3 regions of the Paenibacillus sp. FSL F4-0087 genome follow, and region 1 is predicted to be linked to each of the others. Evidence: predicted binding sites of a transcription regulator. Region 1 holds the regulator's gene; each other region holds the start of a gene.
The links. Region 1 encodes Rex, which represses fermentation and respiration genes when NADH is low (regulators of the CRP and FNR family bind a similar motif). Its sites were predicted from a motif close to TTGTGAAATATTTCACAA; they were not measured.
Positions count from the first base shown of each region.

Region 2: the regulator Rex is predicted to act here: its motif matches at 5,800-5,817, upstream of pflB (formate C-acetyltransferase).
Region 3: the regulator Rex is predicted to act here: its motif matches at 5,239-5,256, upstream of nirB (nitrite reductase large subunit NirB).

Region 1 covers NZ_JBBODJ010000001.1:5,221,199-5,228,871, reverse strand. The annotation lists gene MHB84_RS24105 (AAA family ATPase) at 1-918, opposite strand, end outside; gene MHB84_RS24100 (hypothetical protein) at 911-1,438, opposite strand; gene MHB84_RS24095 (cell wall elongation regulator TseB-like domain-containing protein) at 1,742-2,272, opposite strand; gene MHB84_RS24090 (amidohydrolase) at 2,314-3,618, opposite strand; gene MHB84_RS24085 (redox-sensing transcriptional repressor Rex) at 3,605-4,258, opposite strand; gene dinG (ATP-dependent DNA helicase DinG) at 4,501-7,362, opposite strand; gene MHB84_RS24075 (tetratricopeptide repeat protein) at 7,504-7,673, opposite strand, start outside.
Region 2 covers NZ_JBBODJ010000001.1:5,035,367-5,043,039, forward strand. The annotation lists gene MHB84_RS23125 (hypothetical protein) at 1-465, shown strand, start outside; gene MHB84_RS23130 (hypothetical protein) at 663-1,376, shown strand; gene MHB84_RS23135 (Crp/Fnr family transcriptional regulator) at 1,463-2,179, opposite strand; gene adhE (bifunctional acetaldehyde-CoA/alcohol dehydrogenase) at 2,610-5,222, shown strand; gene pflB (formate C-acetyltransferase) at 5,899-7,673, shown strand, end outside.
Region 3 covers NZ_JBBODJ010000001.1:4,650,320-4,657,992, forward strand. The annotation lists gene MHB84_RS21350 (Rrf2 family transcriptional regulator) at 1-315, opposite strand, end outside; gene MHB84_RS21355 (helix-turn-helix domain-containing protein) at 392-619, shown strand; gene MHB84_RS21360 (YfbR-like 5'-deoxynucleotidase) at 672-1,301, opposite strand; partial or broken gene MHB84_RS21365 (formate/nitrite transporter family protein) at 1,489-2,271, opposite strand; gene nirD (nitrite reductase small subunit NirD) at 2,324-2,650, opposite strand; gene nirB (nitrite reductase large subunit NirB) at 2,721-5,150, opposite strand; gene MHB84_RS21380 (metal-dependent hydrolase) at 5,449-6,156, shown strand; gene MHB84_RS21385 (hypothetical protein) at 6,396-6,713, opposite strand; gene MHB84_RS21390 (M42 family metallopeptidase) at 6,916-7,673, opposite strand, start outside.

The DNA of each region.
Region 1 (7,673 bases):
CTGTTCAATGTTGGGTAGCCCGTCCCTCATAGCGTAAATTGCAGCTTCATTCATCACGCTTTCCAGCTGTGCTCCAGAGAAACCATAGGATTCTTCTGCTGTCTTCTCAAGACTTACCCCTTCCAAAAGAGGTTTATTGACTGCATGCAGCTCCAGTATGTGTTTTCTGCCTTTCTTATCCGGCAAGTCTACCTGTATATGACGGTCAAAGCGTCCTGGACGTGTCAACGCGCTGTCCAGCATCTCTTTTCGGTTCGTAGCGGCGATCACAAGGATGCGCGGTGTGTCGGAAGAGTATATGCCATCCATCTCCGTCAACAGCTGATTCAGCGTCTGATCATATTCACGCTGTTGTCCGCCTTCCCGTTTTCCACCGATCACATCAATTTCATCGATAAATATAATGGCATTTTCCTTATTTTCTTTAGCAGCACGTGTTCTTGCATCACGGAATAAATCCCGTATTCTGCCTGCACCTACACCAACATACATCTCAACAAACTCACTGCCTGAAGCAGCAACAAAAACAGAATCGGTATAATGAGCAGCAGCTTTGGCCATCAAGGTTTTACCTGTTCCTGGAGGGCCAGTAAGCAGGATACCTTTCAAAGGACGAATACCAAACTTCTGAATTTCTTCATGTCGAATGAGAAAATCAAGCGCTTCCCGCAGTTCCTGCTTGGCACTCTCTTGACCCCCGATTTCTTCAAAAGTCAGCTTGGATGGTCCTTTTTTCTTGCGTTTACGTTCCTGACCTGCGCCCACCGTAATTCCGCCACGCATTTGCATCATAAGCAGCAGAGCACCCACAAGCATTGCAGCGATCAGAATGGGAATCATGTTTACACCGATAAAAGCAAGAAAGATAATTAATACGGGTACAAATCCAATGGCAATTTCTTTCGTCCATTTAGGCATTAGGCCACACTCCTATCTGACCGGGCACACGCGGCAGAATGATAAACTTGCTGGCATCTCCATCTCTGAGACTGACATATACATTATTGTCATCCATGGCTGTATTTACCTTGATCCCATTTGTAGCCATTTTAGACAAGGTCGGTGTAATCTCGGTGTATTGCTTGTTTTCCATCGCTTGAGCTACGGTAAACATCGCGCTTCCCCACCAGCTCTCCAGCGCTTCGTTGGAATGATCCACGACATCCAACTTCAACGAACGAGTGCCAATCAAGGTCTGTCCTTCTTTGTGAATATATTGTACCAACCTGCCCAGATCAACATCCGGCTGCAGATCGAGTTTCAACTGTACATCATTGCGGTTAATAGTTAATTGAACATCATTAACTCCATCGTACTGGGTAACCATCTTTTCAATTGGGCTTTGCACAGCCACATGACGATACACAAACCAACCTCCAAACAACACAACGGCTGAAATGACGGCAGTCAGAGCAATAGGCAATACTTTTATTTTCAAGTGAGTTACCCCTCCTAAATTTTGGCCCATCCTATAACTTGTAGGCAAGAATATAAATATGTGTACGTAATGTCCTGTGATGTGCCTAACAGGATTTATTTGTGTATGATGTATCCTTGAATACATATTTGAGTATATCACATCGTATATACAATATCTAAGGCGAAAATATGAATAAATTATTAATTTTAACTATTCAAATCCAAAATGATCAACAAAGTACGCCAAAGAACCGGACCAGTCGGGTTTCCGTCTGCCGGTTCTTTAATGTATTCTCTTCAGACGTTAGTACGTCTGCTAATTCTAGCTGTTCGGTATCGTATAGACCAGGTCCACCTGTTCCCCGTTGCTGAAGCGGTAAAACCGATAATAGTTGTGCGTATCATCGTTGTAATACACTTGCCATACATAGATTCCATTCACAACGCCTGGCATGATTCGTTTGATCTCCCCGCCCGGAACTTCAGAGCTGAACCGATTTCGAATCTGAGCCTCATTCATGCCGTTCTTTAACAGTTCCCCGTGTACCGCATTCGTTCCCGTCACCGGTTTGTTATTCTCATCAAACTTCACCCACACCATGACATCCTGGTTATCCTTATTTTTGCCGATCAGGGTCCAGTATATGTTGTCTCCGCCGTCTTTCTGTCCCCAAACATACTTACGCAGCTCTTCGTGGGACGTAATCCCCAGCTGTTCCTGGGCCGCCTGTATGGCCAACGCCTCTTCCTTGCGCTGATCCTGGGTAACATAGACATAATAACGCTGAAGTCCAAACAGAATCAGAACCAGGAGCAGCAGCGAAATCCATATCCACTTCTTTTTTTTCTTCAAAAGCCGAACTTCCTTTCCCTATGACGATGCTGTCCTTGTAATTATCGGGCAAGCAAACTGTCAAATGCCAGCTGAGACTCACGCAGAATGCGCTCTTCATCCATCGTAAGACATTCGCCATGTTTAACCACTTGTTTACCATCCACCCACACATGCTCCACATCTTTGGCCGATGCCGAGTAGACTGTATGGGAAATCAGATCCGTATGCGGATAGAAATGGGCTTGTTCGATGTTCAACGCGAAGAAGTCAGCCTTCATGCCAACTTGCAGAGCGCCTGTATTATTCAGGAATATGGATTTGGCACCATATGAAGTTCCAAGCAGAAGCGCTTCCCCTGCCGGCACTGCAGTAGGGTCACCAGATACACCTTTATGAATCAACGCAGCCAATCTCATCTCTTCGAACATATCCAGGTTATTGTTACTTGCTGGTCCGTCTGTTCCCAGGGACACAGTCACGCCTGCTTTCAACAGATCAGGTACTCGTGCAACACCCGAAGCCAATTTCAGGTTACTACCTGGATTGTGGGAAACTGCTACATCATGCTTTGCGAGAATCTCGATCTCTTCATCATTCAGATGTACCGCATGTGCAACCAGTGATGGACGGGAGAAAAATCCTAGTTTCTCCAGATGTGCAACCGGACGAAGTCCGTAATCAGCCACGTTCTGTTCCACTTCACGAAGCGTTTCAGACATATGCGTATGCAAAGGCAGATTCAGGTCATGAGCAACCTGTACCAGCTTCTCTATGTAATCCGGAGGGCAAGTGTAAGGGGCATGTGGAGAGATTACAGTTGTAATTCTTCCGTCTGCTTGTCCATTCCATTGACGGGCAAATGCTGCGGACTCTTCGAGCTTGCGCAGTTGTTCTTCTTCTGAGCAAAGTCCGATTACCCCACGTGCCAGAGCAGCCCGAACGCCGGATTGTTCCACCACTTTCGCCACCTGATCCATATGATCATACATATCCAGGAAAGCTGTTGTTCCGCCTTTCAACATTTCAAGAACAGATAGTGATGTGCCCCAATATACGTCTTCAGACGTCATTTTGGCTTCCATTGGCCACATTTTCTCCTGCAACCATACTTGTAACGCCAGATCGTCTCCATGGCCTCTCAGAAGCGACATGGCCGCGTGACCATGCGTATTGATCAGACCCGGCAAGAAGAACAGTCCTTTCCCGTCCACCTTTGTCAGACTTTCGTCTCCTTCCGGCAATGTCTCACCAATATGCACAATCTTGTCATTCTCAACAACCATAAAACCTTGAACCACTTTCCAATTCGTACCCTCACACACGGCAAATTTGCCGTTGTGAATTACCCATCTATTTGTCGTCATCTTCCTCGTCGTCCTTTCCATTCTCCAAGTAATAAGCCAGACTAAGCAAATCCGTCGTAAAATCGGCATGATGAATACGAATATGCGGCGGAGTCTTCAGAATCGTTGGTGCAAAATTCAGAATCGCTTCAATTCCTGACTCAATCAGTTGATCTGCAACATTTTGGGCTTCCGTATCGGGAACCGTGATAATACCTATACGAATGTTGTCTTTTTTGACCGAATCCGTTAATTCATTCATTGGTTGCACCGTCAAACTATTGATTTGACTCCCAATCTTCGGACCGTAGGCATCAAATACAGCGACGATCTTCATGTTGTCTTTGAGATAGGCATTGTAATTAGACAAGGCATGTCCCAAATTACCTGCTCCGACAAGAGCTACATTGATCTGCTGGTCTATTTTTAAAATATGGCGGATTTTCTCAATGAGATATGAAACGTCATACCCGATCCCTTTACGACCAAAGTCACCGAAGTAAGCCAGGTCTTTACGAATCTGGGCAGGATTCAAATCCAGCCTCAGTCCCAGTTCTTGTGAAGAGACCGTATTGACTTCGCGCTGATGCAGTTCATTCAAATAACGCAAGTAAACAGGCAATCTACGCACCACGGCTTCCGAAATTTTATCTGATTTCATTCATTGCTCCCCCTTACAAAGGCCACGATAGATAGATGAAAAAGCTGAGCACCCTGTCTAAAACGAGCAAAAAGATTACTGAGTTAAACAGGATGCTCGTTGTTATATAATGGATAATTGCTTTTATTGCTTTTATTCCTTTAATTGCTTTACTCGCATATCCACGAAACAAAAATCATATTACTTAATTTTACCGCCAACCACTGGCGTCTTGCAATAATGGAAGCTACAGAGCGTATCTGTTATTGTTGCTCTTCGGTCGGTCTCTCGAGCCATTCCGAAATACGAGGAACCATCTGCTCGGTGAGCATGTGCTCCATTTTAGGACCAGGTAATGAATATAAAAAGTACTTGCCATAATACGCTTCAATAACGCGTGTATCGTATACAATTACAATGCCTCTGTCTTTGCCTGTACGAACCAGTCTGCCAAATCCCTGTTTGAAACGGATGACGGCTTGTGGCACGGACAGCTTCATAAACGGGTTTTTCTTCTGCTGCTGCAAAAGCTCGCTCTTCGCTTCGACTAATGGATGATTCGGTGGCTGGAACGGCAGTCTGACAATCGCGAGACAAGTCAGAGCCTCTCCTGGAATGTCCACCCCTTCCCAGAAGCTGCTTGTGCCAAGAAGCACCGTTGCTTTCGCATCTTGGAAGCGGCGTGTAAGCTTGGAACGGCTGCCACTGTCCACCCCTTGCCCAAGCAAAGAGATATCATTGCCTGACAAGGCCTCCTTAAGTGGGTCATAGACCTGGCGCAGCATGCGATAGGAGGTGAACAACACCATCATACGTCCACGAGTGGCAATAGCCGTTTCCGCGAGGGAGTGCACGAGCATATCCACAAAGTGGGCATCGCCTACACTGCCCTTCACGCTTGGGAAATCACGCGGAATGACGAGCAGCGCCTGTTCTCGATAATTGAACGGTGACGGCAACATGGACGTTAACAAACGGTTATTCTCGGCAGCTTCCTGCAAACCCAGCTGTTCGATCATGAATTGAAATGACTTGTCAACGGAGAGCGTAGCCGATGTAAGCACAACGCTTTTCTTTTTATCAAAGAACATATCCTTCAATTGTGCACTGACATCGACAGGAACAGCATAGAGCTGAAGTGATTTACTGCGGAACTGGCCGCTGGCCTCCATCCAGTACACGGTGTTGGCATCATCCATCCGCATGAAGAAACGCAGATTATCCTTAATCGTTGCCAAGTCCTTGAGCAGACCTGAGATATCCGTAATCAGACTATCGGACTGATAATCATCCTGATCTTCTTTCACTTCAAGCAGCAGCTTGTCACCTTTACGAATCAAATCACCTAGAGTGACATAGATTTGGTTTTCAGCATCCTGCAATTCCTGCCATTTAGCTGGTTTTTGTGAAGGCTTCAGTCTAAGAGAGAATTGTCCTGTCTCGCCTGGAGAAGCATCGCTGCGTTCAGGCAGCAGGCCAAACAATGTATCACTTAGTCGATCCCACATCTCTTTGACTTCGACCGCAAGCGGGAACATCTGATCAATCATGGAGCCCCACTGTACCGAATTTTCGTGACCCGATAATTGAGAACGAAGCATCGGCAGTTGGCCATTACGGCTATCTTTAAACAGTCGGGTCAGAGTATGAACCAACGTGAAATATTTCATATGAAGACCCAGATGCTTACCTGCTACGTCCTCCAAATGATGTGCTTCATCGATGACGAGACTTTCGTAGGCCGGCAGTAGCTGATGTGCTGCTTTGACATCCGTAAATAATTTCGAGTGATTGGTAATGACGATATCAGACAGCCCGGCTTCATGTTTGGCCCGGTGATAGAAACATTTGCGGAACCAAGGACAGGAACGTCCAAGACAAGACTCAGACTCACTCTGTACTGTCTCCCAGAAGTCTCCTCCGCGCCCGCTTAGATTAAGCTCCTCGTCGTCTCCAGTCTCCGTCTGAGTAAGCCAGACAATCATCTGAGCCGCTGTAAAATAATCCTCTTTCGGTGTAGCGAATTCACGTTTATTGATTTTGTGCTCAAACTTACGCAGACACAGATAGTGCCCACGTCCTTTGAACACTGCTGCCTTGAACGGGAACGGAACTACCTGGGTCAGCATAGGAATATCCCGCTCTCTCAATTGCTCCTGCAGGTTGATGGTATGTGTGCTGACCATGACTTTCTGTTCCTGTTTCACACTTTCATAGATGGCAGGCAGCAAATACCCAAGTGATTTACCTGTACCTGTTCCAGCTTCAATCAAGAGATGTTTCTCTTCATCCAAAGCTTGTCGTACACTGCTGAACATCTGAGTTTGCGCCTCACGCTCCTCATAATGGTCCAGCGTCTCCTTCAGGTTATCTCTAACCTGATCCATGAACTGCTCAAAACTTACGCCTTCCAGCGGATTACCTTCTCGCTCATCGCGTGGTGAGCCTATATCGGTCCAGTCACTCACGTTCAGGGCGAGCTGGCGGTAATACGTATGACCATCCAGATCCTGAATCGGCTCTGCTTCCTTCTCAGTACGCATTCCATCAAAGAACCAACCCAAGTCACTGTCTTCCGGCGCAAACAGGTCACTGAGGCGCTGAATCGTGATCAGAGGCAGTGCACGCAGCTCATCGAGGCACTTCAGTAATACAAAAGCTGTTGCGAGAGCATCACTGTCTGCCTGATGAGGGCGGTCATGCTGAAATCCGAATTCCGAAGACACATAACCGAGTTGATAAGACCCCAGTGACGGAAAAGTGATCTTCAGGAAATCAATCGTATCCAGAATCCGTCCGGTAAATGGCAGATAACCGCATCGATCGAGTGCATTTTGAAGAAAATGAAAATCAAAAGCAACGTTGTGTCCAACAAGAACAACATCGTCAAGCAGCGGAACCATCTCCATCATCATCTCTTCCAATGAGGGAGCATTCGCCACATCTTCATCAGTAATACCGGTTAACCCCGTAATAAACGGAGGAATCGGTACACCTGGGTTCACATAAGAACTATATATTTGAGTTATGCTGTAGTCATGATCTATGATGGCAAGTCCGGCCTGTATTATCTCACCGTCGGACTGCGTGCCGGTTGTTTCGAAATCCAATACGGCAAATTTCATTGCAATGTACGGTCCCTTCCATTCCAGTCTATGTTACAGCATAGCAAAAAAAAGGGCATTTGAAAATTAACTGACAAAAAAGCGGTGTCCCCGCCGCTATGCCAGAGGAGGGAACACCGTCTTTATGCCGCCGAATTGGCCTTAATTTAAGGCAGTCAGCTGATTTGCATATTGCAGTTTTCCGCTGTTTAATCGACATGCTTCCATGTTATACAGCGGTTCGGTCAACGATGGGTCATACTGAAGCGCCTGCGCAAATAATGAACATGCACCTTCAGGATTCGCGAGCTTGGCCTCGATACAGCCCAGGA
Region 2 (7,673 bases), 190 kb from region 1:
CAACCCGATTCCATCGGAGCACAGACTGAAGCCAACTTTCATGAAGAACGTGTGTATCTGGATGTGGGCGAAGGTCGTTTTGTTCAAGCGGAGATGCTGATTCAGGCGATTGTATGGTCACAATATGAGAAGATCCGCCTGTTCGCGCCTTGGCTGGGTGATGACACCTTCTACACTGTACAGGAGCTGGATGTGATTGCCCGTTATATTGTACCTACCTATTTCTCCGAACGGCCGCTGCATGAGCAGGGCAAGGTATCCAAGGTACACCATTCATATGGTCAGATTCCGTTCTATCAGGAATATGTGGATGCACCTTCGTTCTGTGTACAGGTGGACGGTGGATTACTTGAAGGGCGTTTGCTGACAGGTGTTTATGTGTCGGAGGAACAGTTCTTTGGGCTCAATCCGTATCTGAAGGATGGAGACGGGGGCCGTACCTACATGCAGGCTTGTGTCCAGTAACCATGCTATTCAATAGACCTTAAAGATAATTAGGAGCCAAAGGGCCTGCTTGCAGGCTCTTTGTGCTGTACAAACCAGTTATGGACGCTACTGGATGAAAAGTAACGGCATTGACACTTTTTTTGCATGAATTTTGTGCCATAATAGAGGTTATGGACAACAGGGTGAATGATTTTACGCAGGGTGGTGTTACCTACATGAAGAAGAGAATCCCCGGTTACATAGGTATATGTCTGCTTATTCTGGTTATATTAGCCGGTTGTAGTGAGACACAGCCTTCCGAACAGCCAATCGTCAAAGAGACCGAATCGCAGAATACGATCACTGTGGCAGTGGATGGCAGCACTTTTTTGCCTGACGCAACGAAGTCCATTAAGAGAGATTTTAGTGAAGGTCTGACGCTCAAGAAAGCACTGTTGAACAGTGGGCTTGTCGATTTTACAGCAGATGGAAAGCGGATCCAATCCGTGGGGGAAGTTTCTCTGGACTCCTCACTTAGCTGGGCAGTCAAACTGAATGGCAAGGATATTGACCCGGAAAATTGGGACATGGAGCTTCATGTCAAAGATGAAGTGATCATATATGTAAAAGCCGCTGACAGTGGGGGAGACGATGTTGTTTACCAAACAACATTACTCAAGGTGAGCGGTGGAAATATTATGCCAAATCTCAATCGTCAATATGCCGGGGTGTATGTTCAGGAATGTACTGTGCGTGATGTATTGAAGTCCAGTGGGATTGTAAGAATGTCGGAAAACAACAAGTTCGTCGTTTCCGTTGAAAATGTAATTCCCCGGATGAACCAACGCTGGATGATCATGGTGAATGATAAGGAACTGATGGAAAACGGTTTGGACATGAAATTGAATCCACGTGATGCAGTAAAGCTTGAGTTGACTACTGTATCTTAAGTATAACAAAAGCCCAATCTTCGTTATAGAAGATGGGCTTTTTTCATTTGCGTATCAAATGTTTACAAGATGGGGAAAGCGTCAAATCAAATTCGGCAAATCTCGTTAGGACACAATTCACAGTGACAGATGCCCTGGAGCATGTGCAGATCCTTGATGACAATCATGCCGTTGTCGTATTCAATGGCGTCTTTTTTACGCAGATCGCTTAACATGCGGTTGACACTTTCACGGGTCGCTCCAATCATATTGGACAGATCCGTGTGCGTTATTTTTTTATGAATCATGACATGCTCTCCATGGGGTTCGCCGTAGGAATTGGACAATCGAATTAGCGTGGAGCAGAGTGCACCTGGTTTCCCATATAACATCAGATCACGGAATTTGGTTTGGGTTAACCGGTGATGGATACCCATCCATTTCATAAAGTCGATCGCAAAGTCACAGTGTTGGCAGATCAGCATCTCCAGGTCTTTATGCTCCAGTACACCGATCTCACTATCCTCCAGCACTTCCGCCGAAAAGCTGTGTTTCGATCCGAAGAACGGATCAGCCTGCCCAATCATATCACCGGATTGATACATGTACATAATCAGTTCCTTGCCTTCATCCGTGGATTTGGTGATCTGAGCACGGCCCCGTTTCATATAATAAAGTTTGTCAGAGACATCTCCTTCCCAATACAGATGGGTTCCTTCCGGATAGGTTCTGTCCTTCATCGTTACGAGCAGATGGTTGAAATTCGCTTCCGAGAAACAGTTGGTATTTCCGCGTTTTTCCAGTACACTCAGTTGTTCTCTCATAAGTCTATCTCCCCTTTGTGTCCATCGGACGGCCTTCTGCAGCTTGGACTGGCCCCCGTGGTTCGCCGCAAACCGTTGCCGTCCTGATCAAGGTCATCTCTCGGCCGGAAAGGACGGTACAAATTGCGGTGGTTCAATTTTTAAGTTCAGTATATACCTTATCTTGCCGTTTGAGGGGCGTGGAAAGGGGGCAAAAATGGCGAAATTTCAAACATTGTGATTAAATTCACTTTCTGAAGGGGAGGATGAATCTGACAGCCCTATAGTTTAAATAGGAAGTGTAAATGGCTAAGTGAGGGACACTAAAAAACTTAAATTAAATTTGTTATACTTTGTGAAAAAAATCACATAATTAACTCTTTCCCCATGATACGATGTGAATGTAAAGAAGAGAGACAAACCAATACGAACCTTTAGGAGGATGAGGGAGATGGCTGTAAAGAACGAAGTCGCCCCAGTAAAAGAACCGACAGCAGGTCAGTATATTCAAACGTTAATTGACAAAGCGAATAAAGCACATGCAGCATTCATGTCCATGGATCAGAAACAGATTGACCGCATCGTGCAAGCGATGGCGCTGGCAGGTCTCGACAAACATATGATGCTCGCCAAGATGGCCGTGGAAGAAACAGGCCGGGGTGTGTATGAGGATAAAATCACCAAAAATATATTTGCAACAGAGTATGTATATCATAGCATCAAATATGACAAAACAGTAGGGGTTATTGAAGATAATGAGTACGAAAGTTTCCAGAAAATTGCGGAGCCTGTCGGCATTATCATGGGGATTACCCCGGTAACGAATCCGACATCCACCACAATGTTCAAAGCACTGATTTCCATCAAAACGCGTAACCCGATCATCTTCGGTTTCCACCCATCTGCACAGAACTGTAGCCGGGAAGCTGCCAAAATTTTGCGAGATGCTGCAGTGAAGCATGGTGCTCCAGCGGATTGTATCCAGTGGATAGATGATCCTTCCATGGATCGTACAAACGCGCTGATGAATCATAACGATGTGGCGCTCATTCTGGCAACAGGCGGATCAGGCATGGTACGGGCGGCATACAGCTGTGGTAAACCGGCACTGGGCGTAGGGCCAGGGAACGTGCCTTGCTTTATTGAGAAAAGCGCAGATATCAATCAAGCGGTAACGGATCTGATTTTGTCCAAATCGTTTGATAACGGCATGATTTGTGCTTCCGAGCAAGCAGTCATCATCGAAGAACCGATCTTCGATCAGGTGAAAAAGAAAATGATCGCGAACGGCTGTTACTTCGTCAACAAGGATGAGGCTGCGAAACTGACCGCAGGTGCGATTAATGCTGAGAAATGTGCGGTGAACCCGGCGATAGTTGGTCAATCTGCAGTCAGCATTGCGCAAATGTGCGGTATCGAGGTCCCTGCTAACACCAAAATTCTCGTAGCCGAGATTGAAGGGGTAGGTACAAAATTCCCGTTGTCGGCTGAAAAACTAAGCCCGGTACTGGCTTGTTACAAAGTGAAAACGGCAGCTGAAGGGATTGAGCGTGCAGCAGAAGTGGTTGCTTTTGGCGGCATGGGTCACTCCTCTGTTATTCATTCGACGAACGAAGAAGTCATTGGCAAATTCGCAGATCGTCTGCAAACCGGACGGATTATCGTGAATTCGCCATCCACACACGGTGCCATCGGTGACATCTACAACACCAACATGCCGTCACTGACGTTGGGCTGCGGATCGTATGGACGTAACTCGACTTCTTCCAACGTAACCGCTGTGAACTTAATCAACGTGAAAAGGGTGGCTCGCCGTACCGTGAATATGCAGTGGTTCAAAGTGCCGAACAAAGTCTACTTCGAAAAAGGTGCAACACAGTATCTTGCCAAAATGCCGGACATCACACGCGTAGCCATTATTACGGATGCGATGATGGTCAAACTCGGTTATGTGGAAAAAGTAGAGCACTATCTGCGTCAACGTCAAATGCCAGTAGCCATTGAAGTGTTCTCTGATGTCGAACCCGATCCATCCACAACAACGGTAGACCGCGGTACGGAAATGATGCGTCGCTTCCAGCCAGACTGCATTATCGCACTCGGTGGGGGCTCACCGATGGATGCTGCCAAAGCGATGTGGCTGTTCTATGAATATCCTGACACAGACTTTAACGACTTGAAGCAAAAATTCATGGATATCCGCAAACGGATCTACAAATATCCACGTCTCGGCGTGAAAGCGAAATTCGTAGCAATCCCGACAACTTCGGGCACAGGTTCGGAAGTAACATCGTTCGCGGTTATTACAGATAAAAATCAAGGAAATACCAAATATCCGCTGGCAGACTACGAGTTGACACCAGACGTGGCGATCGTGGATCCTGAGTTTGTATACACTCTGCCTAAAACGGCTGTCGCAGACACAGGTATGGACGTACTGACGCATGCGATCGAAGCGTATGTCTCCGTTATGGCGAATGATTACACGGATGGACTCGCGATCAAAGCGATTCAACTGGTATTCCAATACCTAGAGCAATCGGCGCTGCAAGGTGACAAATTGGCTCGTGAGAAAATGCATAACGCTTCGACGATTGCCGGTATGGCTTTTGCCAACGCATTCCTGGGCATTAACCACAGCTTGGCGCACAAATGGGGCGGTCAGTACCACACTGCACATGGACGTACCAATGCGATCCTGATGCCGCACGTCATCCGCTACAATGCGAAAAAACCGACGAAGTTTGCATCGTTCCCGAAATATTCGCACTTTGTGGCAGATGAGCGTTATGCCGAAATTGCCCGCATTCTGGGATTGCCTGCACGTACGACAGAAGAAGGGGTGACCAGCCTCATCAATGCCATCCGCAAACTGAACAAAACATTGGGTATTGAAGAGTCGTTCCAGGAAATCGGATTCGATGCCAAAGACTTTGAGGCACATGTCGATTATCTGGCAGACCGCGCATTCGAGGACCAATGTACAACAGCCAATCCAAAACTGCCGCTGGTGACTGAACTGGCAGATGTGTACCGCAATGCTTTCTACGGCAAGTTTGAATAACAACTAAATCAACAGCATGATCCAGGCATATAGTCAGGGTTCCCCGTAAGGGGAGCCCCGATTGCCGTCTTTCCTGTAAAAAAAGGTATAACGTAATCTTTGCAGTTGTCTTTTTTAAAAGAGATTACACGGAATCGGTGATGTTACTTTTTGAACTAGGTATTCACACCATAACGAAGAGGGAAGAAAGAACTGAAGAAGCGAAGCGTTCTCTTTCAAGCACGATTTCATCCTTCTATGCTATATAGTTTGAATCATAAATGTACACGATAACGGAGAGGAGAGAAAAAACCTGAAGAAGCGATAGCGCTCGCCTTTATCCCCGTATTTTATCCTTAAAAAATAGAATCAATAAAATTCGGGTTTGAAAATTGATCAGAAGTTGTTCTGTCCGCGCAGTGGCTAAGTGTGAATTTGCAGGGTTCACCATGACACAGCACAGGTGGAGTGAGGATGGTCACAAACTTTGTGATAAAAATCACAGATGATGAAAGAACGAAGTCGTATACTGAAAATGTAAGAAAAACATTCATCCGCGGTTCCGGTTCCCAAGTAGAGAGAACATGTTCCGGCTTACATGTGAAAAATATCACATTAATCGCGGCTCTGGGCACAGATGATACGAGTGAAGCATCCTGTCATGTGTCCGGAAATCCAAATTTGTGGAGGGATTACTATGTCGGTGATCGAAAAAGATGTCAAACAACAAACAGGCTGGAGAAACTTTACCAAAGGAACATGGACGAAATCCGTAGATGTGAATGATTTTCTAGTACGCAACTTATCACCTTACTATGGCGACGAAGCATTTCTTGCAGGTGCAACTCAGAATACAAAAGAGTTATGGGATATCGTATCCGATCTGACCAAAAAAGAGCGCGATAATGGCGGGGTACTCGATGTTGACGTAAACACGCCAGCAACGATTGTTTCTCACCAACCAGGTTATCTGGATAAATCCAAAGAGCAGATTGTTGGTGTTCAAACGGATGCTCCATTCAAACGTTCCATTCAGCCATTCGGTGGAATTCGCATGATGATTGATGCTTGTGAAGCTTATGGTTTTGAAATGCCTCAAGGCGTCATTGATATATTTACGAACATCCGCAAAACACATAATCAGGGCGTATTTGATGCTTATACATCCGAAATGCGTGCAGCACGTAAAGCAGGGATTATTACCGGTCTGCCTGATGCTTACGGCCGTGGCCGGATCATCGGTGACTATCGCCGGGTAGCTCTGTATGGCGTGGACTTCCTGATTCGAAATAAAAAAGGTGAGCTGAATGCACTTGAAGTCGATGTGATTGATGAAGATGTCATTCGCCTGCGTGAAGAACTGTCTGAGCAGATTCGTGCATTGCAAGAATTGAAACAACTGGGTGAAATGCATGGTTTCGATATTTCCTTGCCAGCTACAACCGCAAAAGAAGCGTTCCAATGGCTCTACTTCGGTTACCTGGCTGCGATCAAAGAGCAAAATGGTGCGGCAATGTCGCTCGGACGTGTTTCTTCGTTCCTGGATATTTACATTGAACGTGATTTGCAAGAAGGCTTGCTAACTGAAGAACAGGCTCAAGAACTGGTTGACCATTTTGTTATGAAACTGCGGATCGTCAAATTCCTGCGTACGCCAGATTATAATGAATTGTTCAGTGGAGACCCAACATGGGTAACTGAATCCATCGGTGGCATGTCCGTAAATGGAGAAACCCGTGTTACGAAAAACAGCTTCCGTTTCCTGCACACCCTGAACAACCTTGGCCCTGCACCTGAGCCGAACCTGACTGTACTTTGGTCCACAAAGCTTCCGGAGGCTTTCAAACAATACTGTACGAAAGTATCCATCGAAACGAGCTCCATCCAGTATGAAAATGATGATCTGATGCGTCCGATCTACGGAGACGATTATGGTATTGCTTGCTGCGTATCTGCGATGAAAATCGGGAAACAAATGCAGTTCTTCGGCGCTCGTGCGAACCTGGCAAAAGCATTGCTGTATGCAATCAACGGCGGTCGTGATGAGAAATCGGGAGCACAAGTTGGACCTGAATATCCGGCGATCACAAGCGAAGTGCTGGAGTACAATGAAGTTATGAAACGTTTCAAACCGATGATGGAATGGCTCGCCAAACTGTATATGAACTCACTCAACGTCATTCATTACATGCATGACAAATACAGCTATGAGCGTATTGAAATGGCCCTACATGACCGTGACATTGTACGTACGATGGCTTGTGGTATTGCTGGTCTCTCGGTTGCAGCAGACTCTCTGAGTGCCATCAAGTATGCGAAAGTCAAACCGATCCGCAACGAACAAGGCATCGCAATTGATTTTGAAATTGAAGGCGACTTCCCTTGTTACGGTAACAATGAAGACAGTGTCGATAGCATTGCAGTTGAACTGGTGGAAAGCTTCATGGGCATGATTCGCAAACACAAAGCGTA
Region 3 (7,673 bases), 570 kb from region 1:
CATGCTGCCAACCGGACAATTTGGGTTCGGATGCTTGTGGAAGTTAAACAACTCGCCATCCTCCACAACCTCAAGCGCACGATAGATATCCAAAAGGGTAATATCGGCGGGGTCCTTCAACAAAGAAGCACCGCCGACACCGGGTCTGACCTCAATTAGGCCGGCCTGTTTCAGCTTGGACATAATGCGCCGAATAATGACGGGATTGGTATTCACGCTTTTGGCGATAAAATCTCCCGTACACTCATTGGGCACAACAGCGACCAGGGACAGCGTATGAACCGCAATGGAAAAGCGACTGCTGATTTGTTTCATGCATGATCACCACCGTTGTAACTATAATAGTTACAAATTAACTCAATGTCAATGAGAGATTTTGAAGTAGCCAAGTGTGGATTACCTGGGGAAGTGTTTCAAAAAGGTGACGGGTGAAACCCCGCTCAAATACATGACAGGGCTTCGAATCAACGAAGCAAAACGCATGCTCGCGGCCTTTGAAGATATGGATATCAAGACAGTAGGTAAAGCGGTGGGGTATAGTGATTCCCATTATTTTAGCCGTATATTCAAAAACAAGACGGGACTGTATCCCAGCGAGTATCGCCAAAGGTTACAATAACGAAAAAAAGCCCTGTCCATGGCTCTTGAAGAACCACGATGACTGGAGCTGATTATTGTGACAAAGCATCTTCCGTGATTTGGCGGATATCAAATGGGGAGCGGTTGCCTTCCTCAATGATGTCAGGGAGAATATGTTCGAGGAAATATTGTACACAGTGGAGATCAATATTTTTGATTTTGATCAGGGCATATCGGTACATGACGATAAATTCCTTTTCTGTATTGCCACGCTGCAGTTCAGCAAACGCTTCGTACACCTGATCCATTTTGTCGGCTACTTCTAGAATAAGTCCTTCGACAGAATTGTCTTTGCCTTCACGCAGCTGCCTACGGAAAATCGGCTGGAACTCTTCAGGAATATTTTCGTTAATAAAATGCTCAACCATGCCTTCTTCTACCTGCTGTAGCATCGAACGAAGCTCCAGTGAATAATGTTTAACCGGCGTTTTGATATCACCGATGAAGATTTCACCATAATCATGACTGCTGGTAATTTCGTATAGCTTCTTCCAATCGATGGCGACCCCATGCTGTTCCTCAATATCGGCAAGTGTTTTGGCATACTGCACGACTTTCCAGGAGTGGGCGGATACGCTGTGTTCCTCGAACTTGAATTTTCCTGGGGTACGAATAATGCGTTCGAGATCGTTGAGTGATCTAAAGTACGTATGAATTCCCATGTGTGCAATCATCCTTTTTAGTTATAAGTATGCACTAATTATAACTTGATTATGTCAACTACAGATTAACCCTGATACAGTCGAAGGTAAAGTAGAAGTCGAATCGCTAAATAGCAAAAAACCATCATGTCCTCCCGAATGTAGAATGAGAGAACGTGATGGCTTTTGTTGAGAAGATGGGAATAAGCTAGCCTTTCTTCCTCACGGGCGAAACAAACCAGTACGCCATACCTACAAACAGCGCACCGCCGATAATATTACCGAGCGTGACCGGAATCATGTTATGCATCCAGCCTGCCAGAGTAATTGTTTCCGGGTGGTTTGGCAACAACCAGGACAAGGATAGCAAAGTCATATTGGCGACGCTGTGCTCATATCCACTTGCGATAAAGGCGTACAGACACCATCAGATGAGGACGAGTTTGGCAATATCTTCTTTTGAACGGGCTGCCATCCAGATCGCCAGACAGACCAGCCAGTTACAGAGAATGCCTCGGAAGAAAAGTTCGCTAACGGGAGCAGCCATCTTTTTGGCAGAAACGACAAAAAGCAGATGTTCCGGTGTCGCCGTCTTGAAGAGACCGCTGCCCACAATAAGCAGACTGAGCAGAACGGCACCGATCAGATTGCCAAGGAAGACGAGTCCCCAGTTTTTGAGAGTATCCCGAATAGTAGTCCGACCAGCTAGTGTGCTCATTGTAAAGAACATATTGTTACCAGTAAACAGCTCCGATCCAGCAAAGATGACGAGTGTGAGGGCAAGTCCAAAAGACATGCCCATCAGCATCATCTGCAGTGGGGACTGGGCAGCAAGCAGTGGGGCACCGATACTGAATATCAGAATGATGCCAAGGCCTACATATGCGCCAGCCATCAAAGCGGCAACCATGTAACGTGGCAGGCTTTTGTTCATTTGATCTCGTTTTTTAACCGCTGCTTCAATAATTCCTTCAACATTTGATGTATACATGACGATTTCCCCCATTTTGGTGCATCTGTCGTTGACAGTGAAAATCTTATTGCTATAAAGCGACCCAGACCTGCCCGTTCTCGACCTTCACGGGATACATCTGCACTTGTCCCTGATCGGGGGCCTGCACAAGACCTGTGTTTAGGTCGATTTTCCAATCATACAGTGGATCGTACAGATAATACCCGGAGACAATCCCTTCCGCCAGCGGTCCACCCTTGGGATGAGGATTTCTATTTTCTGCAGCAAAGATGGTGCCATCTGAGGTGCGAAATACAGCTAGTTCATGGTCTTTGATCTCAACCACTCTACCTATCTGCGGCAGAAATTCTTCGATCTCTCCGGCAGGATAATAGATGGCAGATTGCTGTGTTGTCATATGAACATCTCCTTCATTATCAGTTTCACGTTACAGGGTCGATATATATCATAATGGCAGAGACAGAGGACTACGGTCGAGCAGAAACTTCTATGCCATGGAAAAGTTTGTTCTGGCCTTCCTCGTTACGCAGTGCTTTTTTCCAAGGATCTTCCACTTGCTCAAGAGCGAATTCAATTCGTTCCATAAGCGCCTTACGCTCTTTTACGTCTTCGACAACAACGGCCCGAATCTGCTCCAACCCAACACGTTCCACCCATTCGGAAGTCCGCTCCAGGTAGTTGGCTGTCTCCCGATAATGCTGCATGATTGCTCCACAAAGCTCAACTAGTTCTTGATCGGTCTTCACCTTGCACAGGGAGTCAGCCAGTCTCGCCTTGATGCCGCCATTGCCTCCAATAAATATTTCCCAGCCGCCGTCATTGCCCACGATTCCGATATCTTTTGTACACGACTCTGCACAGTTACGAGGGCAACCGTTTACGGCATATTTGAACTTGGCAGGTAGATCGAGACGTTCGAACTTGCGTTCTAGCAGAGCACCCATCGCCATGGAATCCTGCGTGCCGAAGCGGCAAAATTGTGAGCCGACACATGTTTTGACCGTACGCAGTGATTTGGCGTAAGCATAGCCTGAAGGCATATCCAATTCAGCCCAGACTTTGGGCAGATCTTCTTTTTTGACTCCAATCAGGTCCAGCCGCTGACCTCCAGTCACTTTGACGGCTTTTACATCGTATTTGACCGAAATGTCGGCAATGCGTTTCAAGTCTTCCGGCGTTGTGACGCCGCCATACATGCGCGGTACAACCGTATACGTGCCGTCTTTTTGAATATTGGCGTTCATACGTTCGTTGACAAAACGGGATTCCTTTTCATCCACATGGGTATCTGGTGCGATCATGCCAAGGTAATAGTTAATGGCCGGGCGGCATTTGGAACACCCTTCGGGTTGATTCCAACCCAGAACATGCATGACCTCTTTGGTCGTCTGCATTCCTTTTTGTCTGATCTCGGCTACGATCTCATCCCGGTTGAGGGAGGTACAGCCGCAGATTCCCTGTTTGGCACCCGCTGTAAAGTTGTCTCCAAGCACATATTGCAAAATCTGTTCAACAACCGGTTTACAGCCGCCGCAGGAGCGGGTTGCACCCGTACAGGCTTTGATTTCGTCTACGCTGGTCAATCCCTCATTCGTAATGGCATCGACAATGGTTCCTTTGGTTACTCCGTTACATCCACAGACAATTTCGTCTTCTGCCATAGTTTCCACGGATGTGGCTTTTTTGTGCCCACCGCAGCCTGTACCCATCAGTGAAGCATACAGTTCATCTGTCATCTCAGCCTGTTGTTTAATCAATTTCTGTAATTCGGCAGAATCCGTAATATCACCAAAGAGTACAGCGCCAACCATGATATTATCCCGAAGCAGAATTTTTTTGTAGGTGCGTTTCCAGTCGTCTTTATGTGAAATGATCGTATGTTCGGGACTGTCGATAAATTCACCGGTCGAAAAGACGTCTACGCCCGAAATTTTCAATTTCGTGGATACCACAGAACCTTCATAGGGAGCTGTATCAACACCGCATATATGTTTGGCCAGAATCATGCCCTGTTCAAACAGTGGGGCAACGAGGCCGTAGCATACACCGCGATGTTCGGTGCATTCTCCGACAGAATACACGTTATTTAGTGACGTCTGCATATAGTCATCCACTACAATACCTCGGTTAACTTCCAGGCCACTTTCCCGGGCTACACCCGTATTGGGTTTGATGCCTACTGCCATGACAACAAAATCAGTGTTCAGCACGGAATCGTCTGCAAAACGAATACCTTCTACCCGTTCGCCACCGAGAAGCTCTGCGGTTTGTGCGCCCATCTTGAACCGAATGCCCTGTCGCTCAAGTTCGGTTTTTAACATCGCAGATGCCTGAGGGTCAAGCTGGCGTTCCATCAGATCCTGCATCAGATGCACGACTGTAACTTCCATGCCGAGCTGGACCAAGCCTTTGGCAGCTTCGAGGCCGAGAAGACCTCCTCCAATGACAGCCGCTTTTTTATATTGTTTCGCTGCTTCCAGCATGACGTTACAATCCGCTATATCCCTGAACCCAACGACCCCTTGTTTGTCATGACCCGGTACAGGAAGAATGAAAGAGCTGGAGCCGGTTGCGATGATGACTTTATCGTAAGGGAAACGTAAGCCTTCCGCAGTTACGACTTCACGTGTTTCTGACTCAATGCGTGTTATGGTTGTACCCGTATGGAGGGTGATACCGTAATCTTCATACCAATGCAGATCATTAAGCACAATATCATCAATTGTTTTGCTGCCTTCCAGCACATAGGACAGCATTATCCGATTGTAATTGGGATAGGGCTCTGTGCCAAAGACGGTAATGTCGAACCGGGAACTCAATTTCAAAATTTGTTCAACTGTACTTATGCCTGCCATGCCATTACCGATGATAACCAGTTTTTCTTTATTTCCGTTCATGGTTGTATGCCTCCTTTAGTGGATACTTTACGTTACCAGCATTTTTAGTGGATTATATTTAAATCATACCGTTCAATGTTGACATTATATGTGATTAATTTCACTAATAATGATAGAAGCTTCATAATGAAACAGGCTTATTCAGAATATCTACAGTAAAGGTGCCCAGAAGTATTCGATGGAGAAAGATTATAATTGAAATGAGAAATGCGAACTATTGTTCTTATATAGTTTTCGTTGTAAAATCTGGAGTGGACGGTTTATGTTCCCTATTTCTTCGAAAGGAAGTTTTTGCACCATGATGGGAAGATCCCACCTGATTATCGGGACCACTGTATCCCTCTCTGTTCTGCAGTTAGCCGGTATGCCTGTGACTGCACCGGCGGTTACCGTGGCTCTGATCGGTTCGCTGCTGCCAGACATTGATGAGCCGAATTCGCTATTGGTATCCAAAGCATTGCCGAACAGTCTCATTAGGCTATTACAGACAATCCTGCTGCCTGTCGCTGTATTTGTGTACTTCTATGTTCAGGCGAAACCATGGAATCTGCTGCTCGCCATTTTGATTGCGATGGTATCATTCCTGCCGTCGCGTTCCCTGCGCAAAGTGTTGATGTTTGCAATCGGATTGGGACTTGTATTTTATGGGCATGCATTCGCACCATGGAATCTAATTGCTGGCAGTCTGTTAATGCTCTGTACCACGTTAACCCACAGGGGATTGACACACACATTATATGGAACCGCCGTATGGACTGGGTTGCTCTACAGTACAACTCATTTGCAGGGGCCAGAGATCTGGGTAGCCGGAGGTACAGCCTATGTCATGCATCTATTGGCAGATTCGTTGACGAATCGCGGCATTCGTCCATTGCCACCACTCAAGTGGCGTATAAGGATTAATCTCATGAGTACGGGCACGAAGCAAGGGGCCGTTGTGGAAAATGTGTGCATTGTGCTGGCCCTTATTGTGGCCTGGATTGCATTCTCTCCTTTATTTCTGTGATATCTCAAAAATACCAGTCCTGCAATAGGACTGGTATTTCTTTGGTTCATATCCATGGCTGTATTCAATTTGGAGATGGTCAGATCATGTGGTTGTGGGTGTACTCGACAAACCTTCAATATCTGTTGAACCAAATACAAACAACATTACAAGGATAACTACAATTATCAGTTCGGCGAAGCCAATTCCGTCAAAGTCAGACATCATCCCAACCTCATTTCATCCTCATTTCATCCTATCTAGGAATTTATCCTTTGTTGAAAAGCCCGAATAACATCATCCAGTGTCACGTCGCCCATTTCGTCTAGAAATTGGACTAGCTTATCGGCGTTAGACGGCGAAATATTTTTAAGTGTTTTGTACTGACCAACTAATTCAACAACGAGTGTGGCTTCTCGAAACAACGTTACGGCATCAACTCTTAATTTCCCACTTACGAGCAAGGCAGCAACGATAATCTCCAGATTTTTTCCTTTTAGGCTACCGTTGAGAAGGGTATTTGCAGCATTTGTTTTTTTGGAACCCTTATTCGATTTTCCATTCCTTCTCATTGCCATAATAGGTCCCCCACTACTTGATGTTTAGTTCTTCTACCGTTGTTATATCGTATGAATCTTTTCTATATATGTTCTAGCTATTAAACTAGTTGCAGCAAAAAAAAGAGACGTCCTGCTGAAGCAGAACATCTCTTGAGGTTTTAATCTAAAAGAGGGAAGCCATGAAGCTTATGTAATTCAAGATCCTCCCTTGAATCGATCCTTACGCGTTTCCGATAATTGTGTTTAGTGTTGTCTGATCCAGACCCTTCACCAGTTTCACGAGCAATTCTTTTGCTGCATCATAGTCATCCGTATGAATAATGGAAGAAGAAGTATGAATGTAGCGGGCGCAGATGCCAATTACCGTGGAAGGCACACCGATACCGCTCAAATGTACCGCTCCGGCATCCGTACCGCCAGGAGAGATGAAATATTGCATTTTAATTTGATTGGATGATGCTGTGTCCTGAACATATTCAACAATACCGCGATGGGTGAACATGCCCGGATCGAAGATACGCAGTAAAGCACCTTGTCCAATATGTCCAAATGATTGTTTGTCTCCTGTCATATCATTCGCGGCACTGCAGTCCAGTGCAAAGAAAATATCCGGCTCAATCAGATTGGCAGCCGTGCGTGCACCGCGTAGCCCCAATTCTTCTTGGACTGTTGCACCGCAATAGAGAGTGTTTGGTAATTTTTCTTTATGCAATGCTTCAATCAGCTCAAGTGCAAGGCCTACACCGTAACGGTTATCCCATGCTTTTGCCATAATTTTCTTCGGATTAGCCATCGGTGTGAACTCACAGATCGGCACAATCTGCATGCCTGGGTGAATGCCCCAAGACTCTGCTTCTGCACGGTTATCAGCACCGATATCCAAGTACATATGGTTAAGATCTACCGGTTTATTGCGCTGAGATTCATCGAGAAGATGAGTAGGTGTCGAACCGACAACCCCTGTAATCCGGCGATCCG